Syntrophobotulus glycolicus DSM 8271: one gene and its partner. The protein of the gene in region 2 interacts with the protein of the main gene of each other region in a pairwise test. Links are inferred from orthologs where the notes say so. Each region holds a gene or a part of one and is shown on either strand. Other genes may lie near its edges.

Region 1 (6,549 bases), 2.3 Mb from region 2 along the record:
TTTATCATAAACCATAAAGTTTTGCCCCCTATTTTCGGGAAAACCCTTTTGCAAAAGCTCGATCCCATAAATATTTGCTTCCTCTTGGGGGACCCATTCCTCTAAAGCCTCTTTGATCCGTTTCACTCCTGCGGTATCCTGCTGGATTAAATTCTCAGACTTTAAGGAATTGACTAATATTTGAAAATCATCAGGACTTAAAGGACGCTTTTCCTGCACCTCATCTTCGCTATTCACTGTCGCGGCATTTACCACGCCGGCCTGATCATAATGATGAATATCAGCCGATTCCTCCAAAGCTTCTTCTAATAAATGCTCAAGCTTAGGATTACCATAGTAAGCGATTCTCTCTCCTGCAACATGTTCTTCAAACATGCCCTGGGTATAGCTTAATAGTTTTGAATACCATTTACCGTCTGTCTCATAACGAATCCACATGGTTAAAGAGGACGCATCACTTTTTCGTTCTTCTCTGAGCGTTACTTCCTTTAATTCCATTTCCCGGATTCCTTTCCCGAAATCATCTAAAAAAGGCTCTGTAACAGAAATGGATTTCTCTATACCGCTTGCTGAGGATGAACCGGTAGCAAACATGATGGAATTGCCTTCCCTGCCTAATCCGATGTTAACTTCCGCAGGGGTCGTATCTTCTGCCTTGGTCACCAAGCTTACAGCATGGACCCTAAAAATGCCTGCAATGATAAAGGGTGCTATGATCAGCAAAGCAACGGCGATGAAGTAGCTTTTTTTATAAAGTGTAACGCTCCTTTTTTCTACTATAAGATTAAAGAATAGATAAGCAAGAATCGCCAAGATTACGGCTCCCATCATAGGTTCATAGATATCCGGAAGGTGGCGGTCGTTAATTGGCGGCAATATTTTTACCAGATGAGTTCGAATAAGACCCCGGAAGAGAGAAATACCCAAGTAATACCCCAAAAAACCTGCTCCCAATAAGGTGATGATTTTATCTCGTAAAACTTTAGTCATTTTTTTTCCCTCCTAAGACGCCATTGATATATTCCAGCTTTTCAGGCGGAATCAAATAGGCGCTGCCATTTTTCACAATCATTTCCCCGCTATCCCTATCCAAGTAAATGGGAATTGTTCCTCCTCCGGAGAAGCTTACCAACATTTCGTAACCATTCTTCGCTTGCGGATAAATCTTTGCTGTCACTTTCTCTGCTTCAGAGATGATCGCCACAAGCTTGGTATATTTTTCATCCCTGAAAGCATCTTGATCAATTCTGATCAACCAAGAGGTGCTGTTTTTTTCAGCGGTATAAACGGTCAGGGCTTTAATCCCCTCAAGGTTGTTAATTTTGCCTAAGGCGTGGTTATAGGTGCCGTAAAGCGTACCGGTCCAAACCAGGAATATAATGAACCAAGTTACCAGGAACTTCAGAATGTTTTGGCGGCGGAAGACCCTTTTATCACTCAAAAAATAACCAATCATGACAGCCATAAATGAGGCAATGATCGCCGGGGTTACAGTCGTTGCCAAAAAGTCAAGCAGGGGGTGGTACGGAAAAAAGCCCATCCCTCCTTGATAATAATAATACATTCTGTCTCCAGATAGGACGACATTTCCCGAGAAGAAGATACCGAGAACAAATTCCGCCAATTTATAGGGTAACGCCATCATTGCTTTGGTTAAAAGAAACTCATCCAGGGTATAAAACCTGGAAAACAACCCCAGGATAAAGCCTAACAGGCCGTAGAGGATAATTCGCCTCATGCCTTTTATCCTGGCCTTTATTTTACGAACCAAAACCTCGTCTTCCACATCTGGGGGCTTTACTTCCAAGCTTAGCTTAGGATCAAGGTATTTATCCAATTCCGCCTGACACTCCGCACAGCTCTCCAGGTGTTTTTCCATGGTTTCCATCTCCTTTGGGGGGAGTTTTTCTTCTAAATAGTCTTTGATTTTTTCTCTGTAAATACAGGACATTTCAAAGATCCTCCAGTTCTTCATAAATTTTCTGAAACTCTCTTCTCCCTCTGAAAATACCCGTTTTAACAGCGTTTAACGTCATTTCCGTAATATCGCTTATTTCTTTGTAGGATAGATTCTGGATATCCCGAAGGATTACAAGCATCCGGTATTTTTCATTCATTTGATGGAAGGTTTTGGAAATAAGCTCCCTGTTGGCCAGATTAACGGCATGTTCTTCCGGACTTATGCCTTTGTCTTGGATTTCTTGAGCACAAATTTCTATAGTATCAATTGGCGCTTCTCTCTTGCGGGCTCGAACATGGTCAAGATATGTATTCTTTGCTATTTTGTAAATCCAGGTCTTAAAACTGGACCTGTTTTCAAATTTGGCGATATTTAAGTATACCTTTAGGAAAACATCCTGGCATATTTCCTCAGCAACCGCTCTGTCTCCGGCAAGATAAAAGATATAAGAGAATAGGGGGTTTTTATATTTCTGATATAAAGCAGAAAATTCAGCATCCAAATAAATCTTTCCTTTCACAGGTACCGGTAAACCTCTTTCCCAATTATAGACTATTTGGCTGATGAAAAAGTTACACAAAAAAGAGACTTTTTTAAAGTCTCAGTCAAAAGGAAATTCGGTTAATCATAGAGAATAATACCATTTTAAGACTCATTTTGATTGGCCTTTGTTGCTAATGGCGGCCTGGGCTGCTGCAATCAAACTAGACCAATCGTCTTTTTTGCACATTATGGAAATATAAGTTCTCTTTGTTTCACATTTTTCTACTAATGTTCATCATAACATATCTTTATATACTTTTGTTTTTTTAGTATATTGCCCAAACCACTACCAACTTCCACTTGATTAACTAAGATTAACCATATGGGTAAAAATATTTTGTAAAGATATACCACCGTTTTCCTTAGTCCAGATAAACCGAAACGGGAGAATTTTAGTGGGTCCTTTGGTATGCAGCCCCTATTCTCCATAGATGATTGACAAGCTGTTTCTTCTTATAGTAATATTATATGCATAGTTAAAGGGGAGTAGTTTTAATTACAAGGTCAACATGCACTGGGGAGATCATATCGAACCTGGCTTTGTAACCGAATTCGGTAACGAGACTTTTAACATAATCCATGATGGGGGTTATGTTAAAGGTCTTTTTATTTACCTTCACATAGCCCATCTATCATGAAATGAAAAAGAGGTGTAAAACGATGAGTTTTTTCTCAAGGTCGTCGAAAGGAAAGCATTATAAGAGAGGAAATCAGGGGAGTGACCACTACCAAAAGAAAGGATTTTTTGGGGATTTATTTAAGATGATTGCTTCGAGAAGCGGGTCTGGTGGTCATTACAATAATCATGGGAATCAATACCCCAATACGCCGGGGCAAAATCAACCCGTTGCAAGTGCAGTCATTTGCGGTAAATGTAACGCCCAAATTCCGGCAGGTTCAAAATTCTGCTTAGAATGTGGGGAAAAGGTTAGTGAATCATTGTTTTGCACAAACTGCGGAGAGAAATTACCTGCAAACGCAAAATTCTGTCTGAAGTGCGGCAATAAAGTAAACGGGTAGAACGATGTGGTTATGGAGAGCAAAAAGATACTCCGGTAAACAACTCGATCAATACACCATTGAAAGACCCCTTGGTGAAGGCAGATATGCAACGTGTTTTCTTGCCAGGACAGGCAGTGGTAATGTCGTTGTCATCAAGAAGTTCAAACCAAGCATTTTGAAAAAGAATTCAAAGAAAAATATGTATGAGGCAATAATCCTATCAAAGCTCAAGGATAAAAGAGTCCCTGAGCTTTTAGGCGTGATCAATCAAAAAGGGTTCTATGGATTTATTTTGGAATTTAAGCATGGACATACCGTAAAAGACCTGCTTTTTAAAGATAAACATAAATTTACGAATGAAGAATTTTATCATACAGGGAATCAGCTCATCAGAATTATTAGGTATCTTCATGAAAATGGTGTTGTGCACAGAGATATCAGAACACCTAATGTTTTGATGGATAACGGAGAGGTATATCTTATAGATTTTGGGCTGGCAAGATGGGCCGATCACAATCAATATCCGTATGATTTGGACTTTTCTTACTTAGGAGATTTTCTATTATATTTACTTTATTCTTCCTATGAAAAAAGAGAAAAACATCAAAAATTGCCATGGCATAAAGAATTAGAGCTGACATGTGAACAAAGGTTGTTGTTGAAAAGGTTATTGGGTATTGAAGCAGGATATAAAAATATCTGCGACATCGAAACAGATTTTATCAACGCTTTTAAACCACAGTAAATTTTTAATCAGGGGGAAAATCTTCTGTAATTGTAACCTTTAGGTAAGTGGAGATCAATTGCCTCCTCCTGAAGTCGGGGATATGATGAGCTTTTCTAGTAAATTTGGACAAGTCGTTAAACAATGCAACACAAAAATTAGAAATGGATTTAAACCGGGAACAGGAAAGAGAGGGTGAACCCTCAGAAAGCAAAATCCTGCTCATGTGAATCCCCTTTCTTGTATATCATATTGGCAGAAGCTTTCCGGATGGAAGGAAAACCTGGTTTCGTGAAGAATTCCTTGGGAAAGGATGTGATAGCCATGCTTGATAAAAACGTATTTGAAAAGTTACAAGAATATAAACCGATCCTTGAAGAACGGTATTCTGTTGGGAAGATCGGTGTATTCGGGTCGTATGCGCGCAATGAGCAGAAAGAAGACAGTGATATTGATATTATTGTTGAATTTACCCGACCGGTAGGGTTTCAGTTCATCGACCTGAAACTGTATTTAGAGGAAATACTGGAGCGAAAAGTTGATCTGGTTACCCCTAATGCCCTTAAATCTCAGATTAGGGAGCAGGTACTGAAAGAGGTAACATCCCAATGATCCAGAGATAGTCTGGGAAATAATAAAAAGTGATTTGCCCAGAACTAAGCCTTTATTACTCCTAATGTTAAATCAGTTGAAAGAAACAGGAAATCTATATATGCGGCTTTCTGCCGGGTGTGCATAATGGAAAGGGAAAGGGTACAGAGAATACAAAAGTATACTGTATCCTTTCCCTTTGTCCGAATGTTACAGCAAAGGCGGAACATGGAGCGGCGCCACCGAGAAGTTGCGGGGCAAATGGGTGCCGTTGTTTACAGACAGGAGGATATCGCACCGGAAGGCAATGACAAGATGATATGAGTTTAGGAGGATGATGAATAAAAGCGGCCATTCTCATAAAAAATATACGCTTGAAAGAGAAAATTCCAAGGAAATTCCAAGAATGATATCCGATAAAAGAGAAAAAGGGAATTTTATCAGGACACCTAAAAAATTAACATTGTATGGATGCAAATAAATGTGCCTCGGTAAGTGTGTCATTGACCTCTTCGCGACGGACATTTATTCCTTATGGAGAAGGAGGGATTCTTTATGTGCTGATCGGAGAATGTAAATGACGTATCAGGTATATCTTGTTGTGCATGAGATGAATTTAAATCATTTGCTTTCTTTATACCTGCAAAAGGAAGGCCTGGCCATCACATCTTTTGTTCAGGGGGAGAAAGCGTGCAAATATATCGATAAGAATCCCCATATGTGGATTGTCGACAGCGGCATCCCCGATATCGACGGCTATCAGATTTTAAATGAGGTGAAGGAAAAATACCCTGAGACTCCCGTGATCATGATTTCGGAGAGAAGTTCCAATACAGACAGGGTGATCGCCCTGGAAATCGGCTGTGATGACTACCTGCCCAAGCCGTTCCTGCCGAAGGAGCTGGCCTTAAGGGCCAAGAAAATGCTGGAGCGCACCTATGGCAGCCCGGATATCCAGGGAAGCCCGCCGGTGCACCGGCTTCTGCCCTATAGGATTGACGAGCTGGCCCGGATTGTCCAGGAGGATACGGCGGTGATCAACCTGACGGCAAAGGAATTTGACCTCCTGCTTCTGCTGGCGAAAAACCCCTTTCGGACCTTTTCCAGGGAGCAGATTTTAAAATATGTCTGGAATGAGGAGCATTTCGGCTCGGACCGTTCGGTAGACGATCTTGTCCGGAGGCTCCGGCGCAAAATGAGCTGTCTGCGAATTGAATCCGTATATGGATACGGGTACAGATTGCTGACCAATCCATTGGCCGATATCAGATAAAAGGCCCGCTGAGGGATCTCTCAGGGGGGACATCTCCGAAGGGTTTGACAGGAAGAGAAAAAAAGATGAAAGCAAAGTGCGGTTCTGCGGGACCGCGTTTTTTTTTGTCTTTTTTCAGCTTTTTTGGGGAGAGCGGCCAGGCCTCCTTTTTTCATTATTTATCACGATTGACCGCAAATTCCCATATTGAACCATAAAAAACCATAATCTATCCCTCATTATTCTGTTTTTGTTTGTTATCATCCGGTCAAATGAGCAAGCAGGAAAAAAGAGGTGATCAAGATGAGCGTCAGTTCGGTAAACAGTACATCCTATACGACGGCCGGCACGGCTTCGAGCAGGGATACATCCACCAGCCTGGACAAAGAGGATTTTCTGAATCTGCTGGTCACACAGCTCAAATATCAGGACCCGTTAAATCCTTCGGACAGCACGGAGTATGTCTCCCAGCTGGCC
Region 2 (6,446 bases):
AAGTTGTCGGGGAAAACGTCAGGTTTTTAAGTCCTAAAGACGGTAATACCGCAGGTTCAGGGGCGGCGGATGATATAAGATCGTTTGCTCAGGAAATTAGTTTGGATGACGATATACCGTTTTAATGGATTGTTTTTCTAGGTATCTCGGTAAATGAAAGGAGGAAGGCTGAAATGGCTAACGCACCTGTCAAAAAAGAACGGACCCGGCGTCCTCGCAAAAGAGTTTGCAGTTTTTGTGTGGATAAGGTCACAGAAATAGATTATAAAGATTTGCCCAAATTACGCAAGTATGTTACAGAGAGAGGGAAAATCCTCCCCCGTAGAATATCGGGCAATTGTGCCAAGCATCAAAGAGAAGTCACCATTGCAATCAAAAGGGCCAGAAGCATTGCTTTACTGCCTTACGTGATGGACTAAGAAAAGAGAGGGTTGCCTCTCTTTTTTTCTTTTAGAAGAAATTGCCACCTGAAATAGCAGGAATCTGATTTTGTCTTCGCGAACTTTTCACATAGAATGGCGAAGGGAGTTGGGATGGTGGATCAAGTCAAAGTGGATATCGCCAAATGCTCACGGGTTATTGAAGAACTCAAAGGGGAAATCATGAAAAACCTTTGGCTCTTTCAACAAGGGACACTTCGTGCCTCAGAATCGGAAATGATTAACAGCTTGGGCGGGATTGTTGGTTCATGCTATGTATTAACCAGAAGATTTGGGTTTGAGTTTTCAGATTTGGACAGAATGCTATATAATAAGATGGAAGAATGGCAGGCTGGCGATAAGTTAAATTTAGAATCAGAATGGGGAGATTTAAGTCTCCTGCTTGAATATCTGCTTCCCAATGAAAAATGACAGGAGAAATAGATGAGTTACGCAAATCGGAGCAGGCTGAACTACTTTTTAAAAGCAGCCTTATTAATGGTACCATTATTGGCAACTCAATATCATGCCTGGAGCTGGATATTGGAAATGGTTTTACTCCTTATTGTCTTTTTGCACGGAAAGGAATCCGGAGCGCGGCTGACGGGGATATTGACAGTATTGGGGTATTCTGCTGCTGCTGTTGTTGCTGTGAACAACGCGAGTTTTGACCAGATCGGGTTTGTCCCTCTGGCCGGAGTACTCTTCCTTTGGATTCAAAACAAAATTTCTGTTAAAGATGCTTTATTTTGGAGTATAACTTTAACCGTTCTGATCAGCGCACTGCCCACAATAGGTATTGTCAAAGAAGCCTTAACTCCTGCTAAGGTTGATGAAGTCGTTGCCATGACCATGCAAAGTTATGAACAAAATGGAAACATCCATATTTTGGAAGAAAAAGGCATTTCCAAAGAAGTACTCGAAGGGTATGTTAAAAAGGTGATCTCCTTATACTATCAGATATTGCCTGCCGCCGCCGGTGTGATCGGTATGCTGGAGTTTGTCTTTATTTATACATTGTACCGGCGTTTATTGATGGCCAATTCTTGGGAAGGCAAGGTCAAGACGCCTTTTACAAGATGGCGCATGCCCTGGTACGCTATTTGGGGAGTGAATGCCGGATTAGGCTTATATCTGATCGGTGATAGTTTCAGCACATGGGCAGTTTGGAAGATCGTTGGAATGAATATTTTGTCTATTTATGCTGTACTGGGTTTTATCTTTGGGTTCTCCTGCCTGGCTTATTTGTTGCAGCGTCCGAAGACTCCGCGCTTTTTGATCTTTATCGTGATTATCGGCGGAGCGATTTATTTACCTTTTACGTTGACAGTCCTAATATTTATAGGAATATTTGATATCGTATTTAATCTGCGGAGGATACCGGAAGGAAAAGAGGGGGAAGCAAAGTGAAGGTAATTTTGAAAGAAGACATCAAGGCACTTGGCAAAAAAGGGAAAGTATGTGAAGTATCCGACGGTTATGCGAGGAACTTTTTAATTCCCCGCGGAATGGTAATTGAAGCCACGAGCGGTAATATACAGGATCTTACCCATAAACAAAAACAAGAAGATTTACGGAAGAGAAAAGAAAAAGACGAAGCTGAAGCATTAAAAAAGAAACTGGAAAGCCTGCAAGTGATTCTTAAAGTAAAGGTTGGGGAAAAAGGCAAGCTTTTCGGATCAGTGACCAATAAAGAAATAGCCGATGTTTTAGCTCAGGCTTATGGGATAAAACTTGATAAGAGAAAAATCGAAGTTAAGGATCCGATTAAAGCTCTGGGCAGTTATCATGTGACCGCTAAGCTTCATCAAGAAGTAAGCGTTGAGCTTAAAATTAACATTGAGGGAGCATAAGCGTTTCATGAGAGGATTGCTGGACAGATTAATCAAAAAAAATAGCGAAAACAATCAGAGTTTAAATAATCAAGGCAGGGAAGACCGGTCCGCTGAAGAGTTAAAACTGGAAGTAGATGCTTTATATGTTGTTCTTTCCAACCTTTATGGAACAGACAAGCTGATTCTGAAGGCGAGCAAATTGGAAGCTCTGACTTTGATGCGTTCTGAGAGCCTAAACGAAAGAGTCATGGGTCTGCAAAAACTGGTGCATGATGATCCGACCGAGAGTCAATTGCCCAAAAGGGAAGACCTTCCGGCCATCCTTCGGGATGTTGAAGAAACCATAGCGGAAATGGTTGCTAAAAAGTCGGTTGAAGAAAGGCTTAACCAGGCTGTGACCGATAAAATGCAGGAAAGACATGAGGAATACATCAAAGAGATCAAAAACCAAATCATTAAAGAGACAGCTGGGCCGGAAAATGCCCAGACGTTAAAAAAGCTTGCGGTTTTGGAAAAAATGAATCAGACAACACCGCTTTCCTCAGCAATTGATGTTTTGCGCCCGAAAAGACCTGAAGAAATTGTGGGGCAGGAAAATGCCATGCGGGGTTTATTGGCAAAATTAGCAACACCCTATCCCCAGCATATTTTGATCTATGGGCCTCCGGGGGTTGGCAAGACTTCAGCCGCCAGGGTGGCCTTGGAAACGGTCAAGCAATTCAAGAACGCGTCTTTTTCAGCCGATGCTCCTTTTATCGAGGTTGACGGGACAACCTTGCGCTGGGACCCGCGTGATGTGACCAATCCTTTGCTTGGATCAGTGCATGACCCGATCTATCAGGGGGCAAAAAAAGATTTAGCCGAGACAGGGATACCGGAACCAAAATTGGGGCTGGTTAATGAGGCCCATACAGGAATTCTTTTTATTGATGAAATCGGGGAAATGGACGCTCTCTTGTTAAATAAGCTGCTCAAGGTATTGGAGGACAAGAGAGTATTTTTTGATTCTTCATATTATGACCCGCAGGACCCCCAGACGCCCTTGTATATTAAGAAGATTTTTGAGGAGGGTGTTCCGGCCGATTTCGTGCTGATTGGCGCGACCACCAGGGACCCTTCGGAAATAAATCCTGCTTTAAGGTCACGTTGCACAGAGGTCTATTTCGGGCCGCTGGAACCGGAGGATGTTCAGGAGATCATCAGACAAGCCGGAGAAAAATTAAATGTTCAGCTGGAAGCAGGCGTTGAAGAGATTATCAGTGACTATGTCATCGAAGGACGCAAAGCGATTAATATCCTGCTTGATTCTTATGGAATGGCAAAATTCCGAGAACGGGACAGTGACAAAATCTCCATTCAGACCGAGGATGTCAGAGAGGTTTTGCGGACCAACAGGCTTACTCCTTATGTTCATAATAAGGTCAGTTCGGCCAGGGATCAGGGCAGGATACTTGGGCTGGGAGTAGCGGGGTTTTTAGGATCTGTCCTGGAAATTGAGGTTAAGGTTTTTCAAGGACCGGAAGGTAAAGGGACAATCAGATTTAATGAGACGGCCGGGACGATGGCCAAGGATTCGGTTTTTAATGCTGCGGCAGTGATTCGCATCTTAACCGGAGAAGATCTGCGGGATTATGATGTTCATGTCAATGTGGTCGGCGGAGGCAAAATAGATGGTCCTTCGGCAGGATTGGCCATTACCATAGCGATTTACAGCGCCCTCAAGGAACGGCCTTTAAGACAGGATGTGGCCGTAACCGGCGAAATTTCCATTCAAGGGAAAGTTAAACCGGTCGGAGGGATCTATGAGAAAATTTTCGGAGCCAAGCAGGCCGGGGTGCAAAGAGTAATTATCCCCGAAGATAATATAGATGAAGTGCCTTCAGGTCTTACTGGAATAGAGGTGATCGCTGTAAGTACGATTGAAGAGGCCTTAAGGGCTGTCCTATAAAAGAAAATATTTCAGCAGTTGGTGGGCGTTTTAGAATAACAATGATTGAGGATAAAACAAGGGATTACCGGGGGAGAGAAAATGGAACCAACAAAAGTTCCGCCACATAATTTAGAAGCTGAACAGGCAGTTTTGGGCTCCCTGATGCTTGATCCGGAACAGGCCAGTGTGGCTTTTGAAATTTTGCGGTTTGAGGATTTTTACAGGGACAGCCACAAGATTATTTTCACCGCCATTCAAGAGATACTGGACAAAGGCGAGCCTGTGGACTTGGTTACGGTCGCCGAATATCTTAGACAATATGGCCGTCTGGAGTCCATAGGAGGAATCGGAACGATTTCCCAGGTCGCTTCCTCTGTTCCTTCCGCTGCCAATATCGAATATTATGCCAGGATCGTTGCGGAAAAAGCGTTACTTCGCCAGCTGATCAAAATGGCTGGTTATCTGGAGCAGAAAGGGTATGAACCGGGCGAGGAGGCTTTTGACCTTCTGGAAGAAGCCGAAAAGATGATTTTGGAGATCTCGCACAGGCAGACCAAGGACGGATTTATTTCCATCCATCATATTTTGCTGAAGACCTTTGAAAAGATAGAACACCTTTATACCAATAAAGGCAACCTGACCGGAGTCCCCACTCATTTTAAGGAATTGGACAGACTAACCTCAGGCTGGCAGGCTTCCGATCTGGTTGTTATTGCGGGCAGGCCTTCCATGGGAAAAACCGCACTTGTGTTAAATATGGCCCAGAATGCTGCGGTTAAGTCTAAAGTAGCGGTGGCATTGTTTAGTCTGGAAATGTCTAAAGAGCAGCTGGTTCAGCGGATGCTCTGTTCAGAAGCCATGGTTGACCAGCAGAGAGTACGAACCGGGGAATTGCTGGACAGTGACTGGCCTAAACTCACCCAGGCAGTCGGACCCCTTTCCAATGCGCCTATTTTTATTGACGATACGGTAGGAATCACTTTAGCGCAGCTGCGCTCCAAAGCCCGCCGCCTCAAAATGGAGCAGGGGTTAGGCTTGATTATTATTGATTATTTGCAATTAATGACCTTAGGGCGCCGGGCGGAAAGCCGTCAGCAGGAAGTGGCCCAGATCTCCCGTGGACTGAAAGGACTGGCCCGTGAGCTGTCCGTGCCTGTTGTGGCATTGTCTCAGTTAAATCGCGGTGTGGAACAACGTCAGGATAAAAGGCCGGTTATGTCCGATCTTTTGGAATCAGGGGCAATTGAAGCTGATGCGGATGTAATTTCTTTTATTTACCGGGATGAATATTATAATCCTGAGTCAGAGAAAAAAGGGATAGCGGAAGTGATTATTGCCAAACACCGTAATGGTCCTGTTGGCACAGTTGAGCTGGGGTTTCTGAAAGAGTTTACGAAGTTTGTTAATCTGGACAGGACACACTAAGGATAACAAAAAGCAGGCAGGTCAGGGAGGCTTAATCAAATTCGAACGTTATTAGCCAGCCTGCTTATAATGTTCGGATTCTTTATTGACAAAGCGAGGGCCGGACTGTTAAGATTAAACTGTTTGTTCTAGAGATAATCTCTGATTGGAGGAAAAGATGATGGCTGCTGTTGTACTGATTGGGGCGCAATGGGGGGACGAAGGCAAAGGCAAGATTACCGACTTTGTTGCTGAACAGGCGGATATGGTCGTTCGTTATCAGGGAGGTAATAATGCCGGTCACACTGTAGCTTTTAATCAAAAGACCTATAAGCTGCATTTAATTCCTTCAGGGATTTTTAATTCAGATAAGCTTAGTGTTATTGGCAACGGGCTGGTGATTGATCCTGAAGTTTTAGTCGAAGAATTAGATTACCTTCATGAAAGAGGGATTACAACAGATAATTTGCGCATTAGCACAAATGCTCATGTGATTATGCCCTATCATTGCCTGCTTGATGTGCTGGAAGAGGAGTTTAAGGGCAATCAAAAAATTGGTACGACCAAAAGGGGTATTGGACCCGCCTATAAAGATAAAGCTTCCCGCACCGGAATTAGAATTTCCGATTTGATGGATAAAGAAGAGTTTGCGGACAGGCTGCATTACAATATCCAAGAAAAAAATATGCTTATTACAAAAATTTATGGCCGTGAGGAACTTAAATTTGAAGAGATCTATGAAAAATATTTAGAATATGCGGAAAGAATCAGACCTTATGTTACAGATACATCATTGATCATTAACGAATACATTGAACAAGGACGCAAGGTTTTATTCGAAGGAGCGCAGGGAACACT

What was found.
Region 1: the proteins of dnaB (region 2) and SGLY_RS05460 interact in binary tests that used the Bacillus subtilis proteins (3 or more experiments, as listed by UniProt). The link is inferred for Syntrophobotulus glycolicus DSM 8271 from one-to-one orthologs.

What each region holds. Positions count from the first base shown.
Region 1 is NC_015172.1:1,073,640-1,080,188, forward strand. What follows is about bases 2,397-5,388. They hold SGLY_RS05460 (protein kinase family protein), read left to right. Parts: upstream 2,397-3,527; coding sequence 3,528-4,250; downstream 4,251-5,388. Other genes in these bases: SGLY_RS05450 (RNA polymerase sigma factor), read right to left, coding at 2,397-2,480; SGLY_RS05455 (zinc ribbon domain-containing protein), read left to right, coding at 3,164-3,523; SGLY_RS05465 (nucleotidyltransferase family protein), read left to right, coding at 4,554-4,841; SGLY_RS18085 (hypothetical protein), read left to right, coding at 5,155-5,301. Outside these bases: SGLY_RS05440 (hypothetical protein), read right to left, coding at 1-990; SGLY_RS05445 (anti-sigma factor family protein), read right to left, coding at 983-1,951; more of SGLY_RS05450, read right to left, coding at 1,953-2,396; SGLY_RS05470 (response regulator transcription factor), read left to right, coding at 5,398-6,093; SGLY_RS05475 (flagellar hook capping FlgD N-terminal domain-containing protein), read left to right, coding at 6,376-6,549.
Region 2 is NC_015172.1:3,384,674-3,391,119, reverse strand. The notes cover bases 3,558-6,446. They hold dnaB (replicative DNA helicase), read left to right. Parts: upstream 3,558-4,283; coding sequence 4,284-5,609; downstream 5,610-6,446. Other genes in these bases: SGLY_RS16740 (adenylosuccinate synthase), read left to right, coding at 5,770-6,446; lonC (Lon family ATP-dependent protease), read left to right, coding at 3,558-4,202. In the rest of the region: SGLY_RS16775 (single-stranded DNA-binding protein), read left to right, coding at 1-125; rpsR (30S ribosomal protein S18), read left to right, coding at 174-419; SGLY_RS16765 (MazG-like family protein), read left to right, coding at 534-851; SGLY_RS16760 (DUF2232 domain-containing protein), read left to right, coding at 864-1,829; rplI (50S ribosomal protein L9), read left to right, coding at 1,826-2,272; more of lonC, read left to right, coding at 2,280-3,557. UniProt on the Bacillus subtilis protein: The main replicative DNA helicase, it participates in initiation and elongation during chromosome replication. Travels ahead of the DNA replisome, separating dsDNA into templates for DNA synthesis.